DNA from 4 places in the Hymenobacter sp. 5516J-16 genome. Region 4 is predicted to be linked to each of the others. Evidence: riboswitches for the same ligand, from Rfam matches in the RefSeq annotation. Region 4 holds a riboswitch; each other region holds the start of a gene.
What was found. Region 4 has a riboswitch for S-adenosylmethionine ahead of MUN84_RS18920 (RimK family alpha-L-glutamate ligase). Riboswitches for the same ligand answer to the same signal wherever they lie in the genome.
Positions count from the first base shown of each region.

Region 1: linked by a shared signal. The riboswitch ahead of MUN84_RS08810 (O-acetylhomoserine aminocarboxypropyltransferase/cysteine synthase family protein) and the one ahead of MUN84_RS18920 (RimK family alpha-L-glutamate ligase) in region 4 are both predicted to bind S-adenosylmethionine.
Region 2: linked by a shared signal. The riboswitch ahead of MUN84_RS24215 (amino acid permease) and the one ahead of MUN84_RS18920 (RimK family alpha-L-glutamate ligase) in region 4 are both predicted to bind S-adenosylmethionine.
Region 3: linked by a shared signal. The riboswitch ahead of metH (methionine synthase) and the one ahead of MUN84_RS18920 (RimK family alpha-L-glutamate ligase) in region 4 are both predicted to bind S-adenosylmethionine.

Region 1 covers NZ_CP095058.1:1,783,890-1,787,093, forward strand. Annotated here, with positions in the region: gene MUN84_RS08800 (lipocalin family protein) at 118-534, opposite strand; gene MUN84_RS08805 (LysM peptidoglycan-binding domain-containing protein) at 753-1,055, shown strand; SAM riboswitch class I at 1,418-1,529, shown strand; gene MUN84_RS08810 (O-acetylhomoserine aminocarboxypropyltransferase/cysteine synthase family protein) at 1,907-3,204, shown strand, end outside.
Region 2 covers NZ_CP095058.1:4,125,781-4,128,984, reverse strand. Annotated here, with positions in the region: gene MUN84_RS24220 (APC family permease) at 1-756, opposite strand, end outside; gene MUN84_RS24215 (amino acid permease) at 756-1,190, opposite strand; SAM riboswitch class I at 1,567-1,659, opposite strand; gene MUN84_RS20445 (DUF4890 domain-containing protein) at 2,018-2,449, shown strand; gene MUN84_RS20440 (EcsC family protein) at 2,566-3,204, opposite strand, start outside.
Region 3 covers NZ_CP095058.1:2,114,069-2,117,272, forward strand. Annotated here, with positions in the region: gene MUN84_RS10520 (OmpA family protein) at 1-736, opposite strand, end outside; SAM riboswitch class I at 1,100-1,213, shown strand; partial or broken gene metH (methionine synthase) at 1,364-3,204, shown strand, end outside.
Region 4 covers NZ_CP095058.1:3,820,051-3,823,254, reverse strand. Annotated here, with positions in the region: gene MUN84_RS18930 (hypothetical protein) at 1-383, opposite strand, end outside; gene MUN84_RS18925 (hypothetical protein) at 533-772, shown strand; SAM riboswitch class I at 1,297-1,388, shown strand; gene MUN84_RS18920 (RimK family alpha-L-glutamate ligase) at 1,794-2,810, shown strand; gene MUN84_RS18915 (LLM class flavin-dependent oxidoreductase) at 2,831-3,204, shown strand, end outside.

The DNA of each region.
Region 1 (3,204 bases), 2.0 Mb from region 4:
AAGCATATCGCAAAAGCGGCCAACCTCAGCATACTGCCTGTACCGAATGGTCATAAAAAAACCTCTCCGTTGAATACAGAGAGGCTTTTTTGTTGCGAAGCGAAAAGATACCAGCGCTTATTCTTTTTCAAGGCGCAGCTCAGCACCCTCGGGGCTACGGAGCGTGAGCTTGTCGTCGGTGAGCGTTACTACGTCGAAGGTGTTGCTCTGGGCAGCTCCATCAGGCGTCATAGTGATTTTCTTACCGGCCTGGTCAAACTCATACTTGCCATTTACGGCACCAGCAGGAGAGGTCATGTTATACTGCTTGTTGGCAAAGAAGGTGATGCGCTCATCCTCCTGAGCATCCGTCTGTTTTACTTTGTCACCGCTGGCGCTCAGCTCTTTATCGGTTTTCCAAACTTTGCTTTCGGTGCCATACAGCATGTTCACGCCTTCTACTTTGCCTTCTTTGCTGCCGCAGGAAGCAGTGAAAAGTACCAGTAACATGAGCAGGCTAGCTAGGTAGCGCAAGGGAGCGGAATTAGTTTTCATGGGGCAGGGAGATAAGTTAAAATGAGGGAGAAATACCACCAAGCAGGACACTTGGTATTGCGCCTCTTACGGGGCAATTCCGCAAGATGTTCAGCCTAGAATTATGCGCATGCGCCGGATACAACTTATTGTTGGCCTTGGCGTAAGAGCCAAAACCGACGCCCTTTTCCTGCCCTGCAAGTCGGTCGTTTCTTCCACATTTACTTGCATTTACCACTATGGGACTGTTTGATTTCCTTTCCAACGACGGCGAAAAAAAACCCGTTGCTCCTGCTCCTAAACCTGCCGCTGGCGGCGCCACCGATTTCTTCGGCAACGCTAACCAGCCCGCTGCCCAGCCGGCAGCTGCTCAGGCCGACAAATACACGGTAGTAAGCGGCGATTCGCTTTCTAAAATTGCCAAGAACCACTACGGTGACGCCTCCAAGTGGCATCAGATATACGATGCCAATAAGGCAACCATCGGCGCCAATCCCGACCACATTGAGGTAGGCCAGGTGTTGACTTTACCTAAGATTTAAGCCTAGGCTATATCTAGAAATTATCCTAAAAAGCCACTCATAAACGAGTGGCTTTTTTTGTGGCCTACCCATGCTTTTTCGTACGAGTATGTTTGCGGTAACGGACAGGCGCATGCCAAATTTTTCCGATAACGTAGAGAGTTGTAGTTCTTGCAACTAGCTTTATGAGATAGAGCAACGGATACTTTGTGTTTGAAAATCAGCGGCTTGAATCGTCGTATTGGCTTTAGCACCTTCTAAGGGCTGTAGTCAGCCACCGCGGTAAAAAATTTTGCTACCCTATTGCATATATCAAAACCGCTGCTATACCTTTGCAATACCAACCCGGTACTCCCCCGCTCGCGGCGGGGTAGTTTTCATAAGATTTATACAGAAGCGGCGAGAGAACAGGCTCCCTGACCCGCTGGCAACCTTCGACCGCGCGAAAGGTGCCAATTCCTGCCCGACCAGCTTAGCTGGCGGGGCATATAACTCAGGAGTACCATGGAAAACACCCTCGCTTTCGCCCCTTTCTACCCCACTGCCTTGGTCGCTTTGTTGCGCCCTACCAGGTCGTGGGGTTTCTGTGTTTCGGTAGCTGCTCCAGCTTTCCGGCGAATGCGAATGCGCTGCTGTAGCGCGTGTTGTTGCTGTTGCTAGCCTGGCTCCCGGCTAGCTAATCCCTTCCTCTTTCTTGGCCTGATTCTGCGGTGACCCACAGTGGCACCCGAGGCCCGCCTGCATCCCCAATCAGCTTCAGAAGCACTTTCTGACTGGTTCCGGTGCGGCCCCCGCTGCGCCTCATCGTGGCTTTCTCTTCGCGTTTTCGCTCCCTCATTTCCTGTCCAAACGGTCTTTAACCCAGCCTTGCCATGTCCACGCAGAACCTCCACTTCGAGACCCTACAACTCCACGCCGGCCAGCAGCCCGACCCCGTAACTGGTTCCCGCGCCGTACCGCTCTACCAAACTACCAGCTACGTGTTCAAAAATGCCGAGCACGGGGCCAACCTGTTTGCCCTGAAGGAGTTCGGCAACATCTACACCCGCCTGATGAACCCCACCACCGACGTGTTCGAGCAGCGTGTGGCGGCTCTGGAGGGCGGAGTAGCAGCTCTGGCGGTTTCCTCGGGGCAGGCGGCGCAGTTCATTGCCCTCAACAACATTCTGCAGGCCGGCGACAATTTTGTGAGCACCACGCACCTGTATGGCGGCACCTACAACCAGTTCAAGGTAGCGTTTAAGCGCTTGGGTATTGAGGTGCGCTTCGCCGATGGCGACCAGCCGGAGAAGTTTGAGGCCCTGATAAACGAGAATACCAAGGCCATCTACCTGGAAACCATTGGCAATCCGAGCTTTAGCATCCCGGACTTTGAGCGCATTGCCGCCATTGCCGACAAGCACGATCTGCCCCTCATCGTGGACAATACGTTTGGTGCGGGCGGCTACCTGTTTCGGCCCCTGGAGCACGGCGCCCACATTGTGGTAGAATCGGCGACGAAGTGGATTGGCGGCCACGGCACCTCTATTGGGGGCGTGATTGTGGACGGCGGCACATATGACTTTGGCAATGGCAAGTTCCCGCAGTTTACGGAGCCTTCCGAGGGCTACCACGGGCTGGTGTTCAATGATGTATTCGGGAAAGGCGGGCCGTTTGGCAACATTGCCTTTATCATTCGGGCCCGGGTGGAAGGCCTACGCGACTTCGGTCCTTCCCAAAGCCCATTTAATGCCTGGCAGCTGATTCAGGGCCTGGAAACGCTGAGCCTGCGCGTAGACCGCACCGTAGAAAACGCCCTGCGCGTGGCTACCTGGCTGGAGCAGCACCCGCAGGTAGAAGCCGTGAACTACCCCGGCCTCAAGAGCAGCCCCTACCACACCCTGGCCCAGAAATACCTGAAGCGCGGCTACGGCGGGGTGCTCACCTTCGCCATCAAAGGCTCCAAGGAAACGGCCACGCAGTTTATTGATAATCTGAAACTGGTCAGCCACCTAGCCAACGTGGGCGACGCCAAAACGCTCATCATTCAGCCCTCGGCTACTACCCACCAGCAGCTTTCCGAAGAGGAGCAGCGCGCCGCCGGCGTGACGCCTACCCTCCTGCGTCTCTCGGTGGGCATTGAGCATTTTGATGATATCCGGGCCGACCTGGCCCAGGCCTTTGACGCGGT
Region 2 (3,204 bases), 310 kb from region 4:
GCCGATAGACGTCATTTCGCCAACTACCGCAATGGGCACGAATCCAGCGAATAGGGCAATAAACAAGCCCAGCAGCAGCCCCGATTGTAAGGGCGTGCCGAACCGCTCGTGCACGCGCGCAAACACCGGCGGCAGCAGCCCATCCTTGGCCATGGCAAAAAACACGCGAGTCTGGCCCAGCAAATCCACCAGAATTACGGAGGTGTAGCCGATGATGATGGCCAGAATAACGGCCGACGAAAGCCAGGCGTAGGGCGTTTTCTCGATGGCAATGGCTACAGGGGCGGCACTGTTTTTGAACTCGGTGTAGTTAGCCAGGCCCGTGAGTACGTGTCCAAATAGCACAAACAGCACCGTACAAATCAGTAGGGAGCCGATGATGCCGATGGGCATGTTTTTCTGCGGATTCTTGGTTTCCTGGGCCATGGTGGCCACAATGTCAAAGCCGATGAATACGAAGAACACCACGCCCGCCCCGCGCAGAATCCCACTCCAACCAAACTCCCCGAACTCCCCCGTATTCTGCGGAATGTAGGGCTGATAGTTGGCGGGGTCGATGTACTGCCACCCTAAGGCAATAAACACGAGCACCACCGACACTTTTAGCGTAACCACAATGGCGTTAAACCACGCTGAGCCTTTGGTGCCGCGCACTACAATCAGTGTGATAATCAACACAATAAGCATGGCCGGAATATTTACCAGACCATGTACTTCGGTGCCGTTGGCCAACTTGGCCGTCTCGAACGGCGACATCACCAGCTGCGGGGCAGGTGAATGTTGTACTTGCTTAGAAACTTCAGCAGATACTGCGACCAGCTAATGGACACGGCCGCCGCCCCCACAGAGTATTCCAGAATCAAGTCCCACCCGATAATCCAGGCAAACAGCTCGCCCATGGTAGCGTAGGCGTAGGTGTAGGCCGAGCCAGCCACGGGCACCATGGCGGCAAACTCAGCGTAGCACAGGGCTGAGAAGGCGCACCCCACGGCGGCTACCACAAACGAGAGCGTCACGGCCGGACCGGCATTGTTGGCGGCAGCAATGCCGGTCAGCGAAAACAGGCCCGCGCCGATAATTACCCCAATGCCAATGGCAATCAGGCTGAAGCCGCCCAGACTTCGTTTTAGGGTGTGGGCGCCGGTTTCGGCCGCCTCCTGCCGTAGCAGTTCCAATGATTTTTTGAGCATAAAAAGCAAGCGCCAACTTCCTGGTTGGCTGGTAAAAAAGAGTTCGGTTGTAGGACTACTCCAGGTGCCGACGGAAGGCATTGCGCACTAAGTCCGCTTGGTTATTAAACTAGGCTGTGGCGGTGCGCAAAAAATGCAAGCCAACAATTAAGCGGCTCTTAGACCGAAGCCACACCCCCAGAGAAAAACCACGGGCAACCTCACTACTACCTGTTTAGGCCAAGTAGCCATGCCGGTTACGCGGGTAGGCGACTTAACTTCAGCAGCAACAACACCCGCTGCCACACCACCGCTGCTCTCGGGCAGACGCGCGGAAGCGAGCAGTAAAAACTACGAAACGGGCACGACGGCAGGGGCAAAAGTCCACGGCTTGTTGTTTTTATATGGTCAGGAATTGGCACCGTTCCAGCAGTTGCGGATGGTTGCCGACGCGTCAGTGAGCCTGTCTCTCAGCGCCTCTGTATAAAAACAATCCTTTGGGCTAGAAAGAATTGATGGGGCAAAGGTAGAACCGGAATGCGGGTCCTGCAAACGAGAAGCTCAACGCCCGGTTTACCCTACCTACCGGCCTGGCTCAGGACCCAGGCAATAGATAAAACAACTATCTCTCTTACCTACTAACTACTTGACCGCAAGCACCTTATACGCAACGATGTATTTTCTTGGGCAAGGTTTAACCTAAAAATTTAAATTTTTTCAGAACCTGTTAAGCTCCCCTTCTGGTCAAAGTTGGCATCTGAGTTGCCTACTGACGTAGCAGAAGCACAAAAGCCTGTTCCGGACCACGGCCTGCTTCTTTCACTGAATTTAACCTATCCAACATAGCCATGAAAAAGCTCCTCGTTCTCTTCGCCGCTTTCTCCTTTTCCGTTGCCGCCGCCTCGGCCCAGACTACGCCCGTAAAAGCGGCCCACGGCCAGCACCACAAGGGCGCCAAAGCCAACAAAACGCCCGAGCAGCGCGCCGAGCAAAAAGCCAAGAGCCTAAGCCAGAAGCTCGGCCTCACGGCGGCCCAAACCGAGCAGGTGCGTCAGCTGCACTTAGCCCGCTTCCAGGAAATGCGGGCCCAGCGCACCCAAACGGCCTCGGCCGCCGATAAGCAGCAGCGCCACCAGGCCATGAAAGCCAGCAAGGATCGGTACGAAGCCCAGCTCAAGCAGATTTTGAGCGCCGAGCAGTACACTAAGTATGCGCAGCTACAGGCACAAAAGCAGGCCAAGCACAAAGGCCAGCACGAGCAGCGCAAAGCCAAAAGCTAAACCTGTTGTTCCCTAAAAAAAGCCCCGTTTCCTTGCAGGAGATGGGGCTTTTCTGTTGGTGTAGCATCCGCGTGTACTGGCTTTAGGCTGAGTGGGGCCAGCATTCATTGAGCTGTTCAGGTCACGGGAACAGGGGTAGCGGGGGTAGCTTCGTTGGCGGCGTGTAGCCACCGCAGGCGGTAGCAGTTCATGGCCGTATCACCGAGCTGCTCTAGCAGGCGGTAGTTGGCCACGGCGCCCACGGCGGCCCCAATGACGGGCACCAGTTGGGCCATCTTGGCTAAGTCGATGTAGTCGCGGTACTCCTGTTGGAAGGTGCGCCAGTCGAACTCGTGCACGTCGGTGGGCAGGGTGTGGCGGTAAGCGTCCCAGTTGGCCACGCGCTGGTACACGTCGTTGCGAGTGTGCTGGCTGCTGAACGCCAGTTGAAAGATGTGAAGCAAAAACAGGCGCTCAGTATAGTCGCGCACATCGTAGCCATACAGCGCCGCTACGTCGAACAGAAATTTTAGCTTCAGGCCCAGCAGCAGCGGAAAGTCGGCCAGCCCGAGCAGGAAGCCACCGGCCCCGGTCACGGCGCCCTCGGCGGCAGCCGTGTTGCGGTAGTAGCGCAGGGTGCTGCGCACGGCCGCCTCCCGCTCGGCCAGCGTGGCTGTTGCCTCCGGGCGGCGGGTGGTGTGCGTGGAGCCGAAGAGCACCCCGCGCACCGTTTGCTTAATGGCCGTCGTAATGGCCGCGTGCACCTTCTCCGGTAG
Region 3 (3,204 bases), 1.7 Mb from region 4:
TTGCGGGCGCTGCTCTGGTCACTACCGGCACCACGGCTGATTTAGGTTTGGCCGCAGCTACGGGCGCTGGGCTGCTAGCTGCGCGGGCCGGCTTTGCAATCGGCTTCGGCTTGCCGCCGGAAGCAGCCGCCGGAACGGAGGCCGCGGCCTTGGGCTGGGGCGGCGTAGCCTCCACGAGAAGTAAAATATTGGTGGGCAGAGTGGAGTACAGATTAGCCGCTGGAATGGGCTGCGGTTCGTTGAACGTGTTGAAATCGGGTAGCTGCCAGGCTAGTAGTGCCCGCGAGTCCCGGTCGCTCTGGTAGTATTCCACCCGCAAGGCGTAGTAGCTCCCAGCTTTCATTTTCAGGTGGGTTGTGGAAACCGTTACGGGCTGATCGTGCCAGGAATCCAGCACTTTCTTCCCGCCGATCCAGACGCGCATCCCGTCGTCGGTAGCAATCTGGAAGGTGTACACCCCCGTTACCGGGGCATATACGTGGCCTGCCCAACGCACCGAGAAGTACTCGCCCGGCACGCCCGGTCCCGGCGACACAAAGTGGTTGCCGCTGGGCCCAACAGTCCAATTGAAGTCGATTGCTGCATCGGTGCGAGTCAGCACTAGCTTCTCAAACTTTTTACCCTCGTAGTACTGTCCACGCAAGCCCGAGCCGGCCTGGTGTTGAGCCAGCGTCCAGCTGCTCAGCAGGCATAAGCAGCCCGCTAACAATTTCTGACACAGAGAGGATAGCATCATAGTCGCAGACATCTAACGTATTGACCACAAAATGAACAAAATGCCAGGCCGCACGAACTTTATTCAATGAGCAGGCCCATTCCGTACAACGAACCATTCAGCTAAGCCTATATACTTCTGCGAAGCAAACCGTGCAGCAAGCCACCAACTTGCTGTTGCTACCCGCCTGTAGAAACGCGACACTCCACGTCGTGTCGGTGAGCAGTAAGCATTGGACGATGTGAGTTAAACAACTTCAGCAACGACTGAGACGCGAAGCGTCGCGTCTTCTGCAGGCGTGCAGCCTGAAAGCGAATGCCTCTACCTCCCTCCCAAAACTTCCCGGATTGAATTTCGAAGATTCCAGTTGTATCTTCGCCCTGTTACTTATCCAGAAAGACCGAGGGATTGGGCCCAACGACGTCTTAGCAACCTGAAATAAAACAAGGTGCTAATTCCCTTTCCAGGCCGCTTGGGCGGTTTGGAAGAAGATAAGAACAGGACTCGCGCCCCCACGCGGCTCTTTCTGGATAGGCACTTTTTTGCTGCCGATTTTCTTAGAAGAGCCGATATGTCGACGACCCTCCACCGCCCCCACTCCCGCTGCACGACATCCTGGCCCAGCGCGTCCTGATTCTGGACGGCGCCATGGGCACCATGATTCAGCGTCACAAGCTGGAAGAGGCTGATTTCCGGGGCACCCGCTTCGCGAATCATCCCAAACCCCTGCGCGGCAACAACGACCTGCTCAGCCTCACCCGCCCCGACATCATCAGGGGCATTCACGCCGATTACTTTGCGGCCGGGGCCGACATGGTGGAAACCAACACGTTCAGCGGCACCACCATCGCCCAGGCCGACTACGGCCTGGAGGACATCGTGTATGAGTTGAACTATGAGTCGGCGCGCATAGCCCGGGAGGTAGCCGACGAATTTACAGCTCAGAACCCCGCCAAACCTCGCTTCGTGGCCGGCGCCATCGGGCCCACCAACCGCACTGCCTCCCTGTCACCCGACGTAAACCGTCCCGGCTTCCGGGCCGTGACCTTCGATGAGCTGGCTACCGCCTACCATGAGCAAGTGCGCGGCCTCGTGGAAGGCGGCTCCGACGCCCTGCTCATTGAAACCATCTTCGACACCCTGAACGCCAAGGCGGCGCTGTACGCGGTGCAGAAGTTCTTCGACGAAGGTGGCCGGGTAGTGCCCATCATGATTTCCGGTACCATCACCGACGCTTCCGGCCGCACCCTTTCTGGCCAGACGGTGGAGGCTTTCTGGAACTCCATTCGCCACTTGCCTCTGCTGAGCGTGGGTTTGAACTGCGCCCTCGGCGCCGACCAGCTGCAGGTGTACATCAAGGAGCTGAGCCGCATTGCCGACGTGCACATTTCCGCCTACCCCAACGCTGGCCTCCCGAATGCCTTCGGCGGCTACGACGAGTCGGCCCAGGAATTTGCGGGCGTGGTGGAAAACTACCTCAAGGAAGGCCTCGTGACGGTGGTAGGTGGATGTTGCGGCACCACGCCCCAGCACATCGGCGAGCTAAGCAAGCTGGCGGAGCGGTACGAACCGCGGAGGTTGGCCTCACCCCAACCCCTCCCCGGTGGGGAGGAGCTTAGATTAGCTTCTGCTGATAGGATAACCAACATGTCTGGCACCCCTCCCCACCGGGGAGGGGCCGGGGTGGGGTAACCCGCCTCGCCGGCCTCGAACCGTTCAACATCACCCCCGACAGCCTGTTTGTGAACGTGGGCGAGCGGTGCAACGTGACCGGCTCCCGCGCCTTTGCCCGCCTTATCCGGACCGGTAACTACGAGGCCGCCCTGCAAGTAGCCCGCGACCAGGTGGAAGGCGGTGCCCAGGTCATCGACGTGAACATGGACGAAGGCATGCTCGACTCGGAGCAGGCCATGACCACCTTCCTGCACCTAATTGCCTCGGAGCCCGACATTTCGCGGGTGCCGATTATGCTGGACTCTTCGAAGTGGAGCGTGCTGGAAGCCGGCCTTAAGTGTGTGCAAGGCAAGAGCATCGTCAACTCCATTTCCTTGAAAGAAGGCGAGGAAACCTTCAAGGAGCGGGCCCGCACCGTGCGAGCTTACGGCGCCGCCATGGTGGTCATGGCCTTCGATGAGAACGGCCAGGCCGATACCCTGGAAAAGCGCATCGACATCTGCCGGCGCAGCTACGATATTCTGGTAAATGAAGTCGGCTTCCCGGCCGAGGACATCATCTTCGACCCCAACATCCTGACGGTGGGCACCGGCATGGAGGAGCACCGCAACTACGCCCTAGACTTCATCGAGGCCGTGCGGTGGATCAAGCAGAACCTGCCCGGCGCCCTCACCAGCGGCGGCGTCAGCAACATCAGCTTCTCCTTCCGCGGCAACGATGTAGTGCGCGAGGCCATGCATTCGGCCTTCCTCTACCACGCCATCCGGGCCGGCTTGGATATGGGCATTGTGAACCCCAGCCAGCTGGCCGTGTAC
Region 4 (3,204 bases):
GCGCTTACTGACATCACGCCCGTCTGGCTTTGGGTAGCGGCGTTGTTGTTGCCAGTTTGGGTGGCCGTGGCCGCCACGGTGCCGAAAGAACCGGAGTGGTTTTGCGTTTGCGTAGCGGCGTTGTTGTTGCCGGTTTGCTGAATGAAGACCGAAGAAGACGCACTGCCCTGGCTGCTCTGCGCCTGCGCTGCCGCATTGTTGTTGCCCAGCTGACCAATGCTGGCGCTCATGATGCCACTCAGGTTCTGCTGCTGCTGGCTGGCCGCATTATTGTCGCCCTGCTGCAGCACGCTAGCCGAGGCCGACTGGCCAGAGCTGTTCTGCTGCTGGCTAGAGGTGTTGTTAGCCCCCAACTGCCGGGCCGCGGCAGTACCTCCGAACACATTGGTATTCTGGTCCTGAGTGGCGCGGTTGTTATTGCCTGTGCTCTGAAAAATGGTAGCAAAAGCATTGCGGCCGCTTTGGTTTTGGGTGGCATAGTTGGCCCCGCTTGCCTGCTCAATGGAAGCACTATGGCTGAAGCCCCCTGGTATTGGCTGGCGTAGTTGCCGTCGCTGTTCGCGGCAGTGGAGCCCTGCCGGATGCGGGCCCCATTAGCGCCCCGGCTCACATCCGAAAGCTGCACCTGCACGGCCTGCTGGCGGTTACCCATCTGGTCGGTTTGAGCCACATGCTGGCTGCCGGCCTGGGTCTGGGTCACCTCGTTATTATTGCCACTGCTACTGCCCCCATTCACGGCCGCGTCGTTCTGGCGGGCAATGGCCGTGTTTGAGCGGCCCGTTTGCTCCACCGTCACGCGGTTGTTGCTGCCGTAGCTGGTGGAGGTTTGGGTGTTGTCCTGCGCAATGGCAGCGCCGCTGGTCAGGAGAGCGGCCATGAGTACTCCGGTTTTTTTCATGCGAATACGGTATAACTGGTGGGGAAATTGAACACGCCCGACGGGCACCTATTGAACAGCAATATGTATAAAGATTTATATAAATATTCATAATAAAAATTAATTACATCCATTTTTACCTCAATAACAGCCCAACATAATTTCCTGACTATCAACATGCATAAGTCAACCAGGCTTGTCCGCTGAATTGGAGTAGGTAGCGCAGCTTTTGGCCCGCAAATCCTCCCGGCGGCCTGCACTGGTTTCCCTCCCGCTAGCTTCGGGGGCACGCGGCATGGCTCACCAGGCTTTGCCCGGACCTCTCGCCCGACGCCAGCGCCACTGGCCAAAGAAAATTTGGCAGTGTGGACCCAGCGGGTTTACCTTTGCCCCACTCAATTCTTTACCTGAAAGGATTGTTTTTATACAGAGGCGTGGAGAGACAGGCTCGACGAAACGCCGGCAACCTTCAGTAAGACTGAAACGGTGCCAACTCCTGACCATATAAAAACAACGTACCGTGAACCGCTTCCCGCACTTCGCCCCCGCTCCCGCCACCCCTGCTTCCGTACAGCATGGATGTTGTGGCACGTGTTGTTGGGCGGTCTGTACGCCGCTGGTTGGGTAGGTAAGAACCGCTGGGTACTGCTTTTGCCGCTGGCTCTTTGCGCGCAATGCGCTGCTGGTAAAACTACTACCTGACTATTTCCTCCCTAAGTAGACCAGCCCAGTAGCGCTGCTACTTTCCCCGCGGGGCTTTTCTTCCTACCTCGTTTCGCGCACCCAAGCTCCGGTTTCTCGGTTTGCCCGCGCCTTTCCGCCAGCCCCTACCCCGTCCGGGCTTGCCTGTTTTGCTGCCCGAATGAGGGCGGCAACTTCCGCTGATTTCTACTTTCTAGTTCTTCATTCTCCTCGCATGTCACAGTCTGTGAAGCCGATTGGCATTTATTTCGAACACCCCGAGTGGTTTAAGCCTCTGTTTGCCGAGCTGGACCGCCGCGGCCTGCCCTACGAGAAAATCGACGCCGCCCACCACCTCTTCGACCCGCTGGAAACCGAGAGTCGCTACTCGCTGGTAGTCAACCGCATGAGCTCCTCGGCCTACCTGCGCGGCCACGGTCAGGGCATCTTCCATACGGCCGGTTACGCTACCCACCTGGAGCGCATTGGTACCCGCATCATCAACGGCTCGGGCGCTACGGCCATCGAAACCAACAAGGCCCGCCAGCTCAGCCTGTTTGCCTCGCTGGGCCTGAAGTTTCCGAAGTCTTTCGTAATTAACCACGCCTCTCGCGTGCCCGATGCGGCCCGCCAGCTGCAATTCCCCATCGTGGTAAAAGTAAACATCGGGGGTAGCGGCGCGGGCATCATCCGCTTCGACACGATAGAGGGCGTAGAAGCCGCCGTGGCGGCCGGGCAAATCGACCTGGGCATCGACCAGACGGCCCTGGTGCAGGAGTACGTGACGCCCCGCGGCGGCAACATTCACCGCGTGGAAACTCTGAACGGCAAGTTCCTCTACGCCATGAAGGTGTACACCACTGGGGAGAGCTTCAACCTGTGCCCCGCCGAAATCTGCCAGATTCCGGAGGAGCCCGCCGCCGGCGACTTCTGCCTCACCGAGGCCCCCAAGAAAGGCATTCAGGTAGAAGCTTTCACGCCCCCGGCTGAGGTAGTGGAAGCCGTGGAGCGCATTGTGGCCGCCGCCAAAATCGACGTGGGAGGCATCGAGTACCTGATTGACGACCGCACCGGCGACGTACTGTTCTACGACATCAACGCCCTGTCCAACTTCGTGGCCGACGCCGTGAACGTGGTAGGCTTCGACCCCTACGCCCGCTTTGTGGACTACCTCGAAACCCAGATTGGCGCCCCAACCCCGGTAGCCAGCCGGCGGCCACTGATGCCGTATTCTCCACCCAACAGCCGGTAGCGGCTTCTATTCACTAAGCCATGCGGTACGGATATTGGATGCCCGTTTTTGGCGGGTGGCTGCGCAACGTAGAGGACGAAAACATGCGCGCCGACTGGGACTACGTGAAAACGCTGGCCCAGCGCAGCGAGGACCTAGGCTACGACCTGTCCCTGATTGCCGAGCTGAACCTCAACGACATTAAGGGCGAGGAAGCGCCCTCGCTGGATGCCTGGAGCACGGCGGCAGCCCTGGCGGCCGTCACCAAAAAAATTGAGCTGATGGTGGCTGTGCGGCCTACCTTCCACTCCCCAGCCCTCCTAGCCAAGCAGGCCGCCAACATCGACCACATCAGCAACGGACGCTTGAGTTTGAACGTGGTGTCGTCGTGGTGGCAGGATGAGGCCAAGAAGTA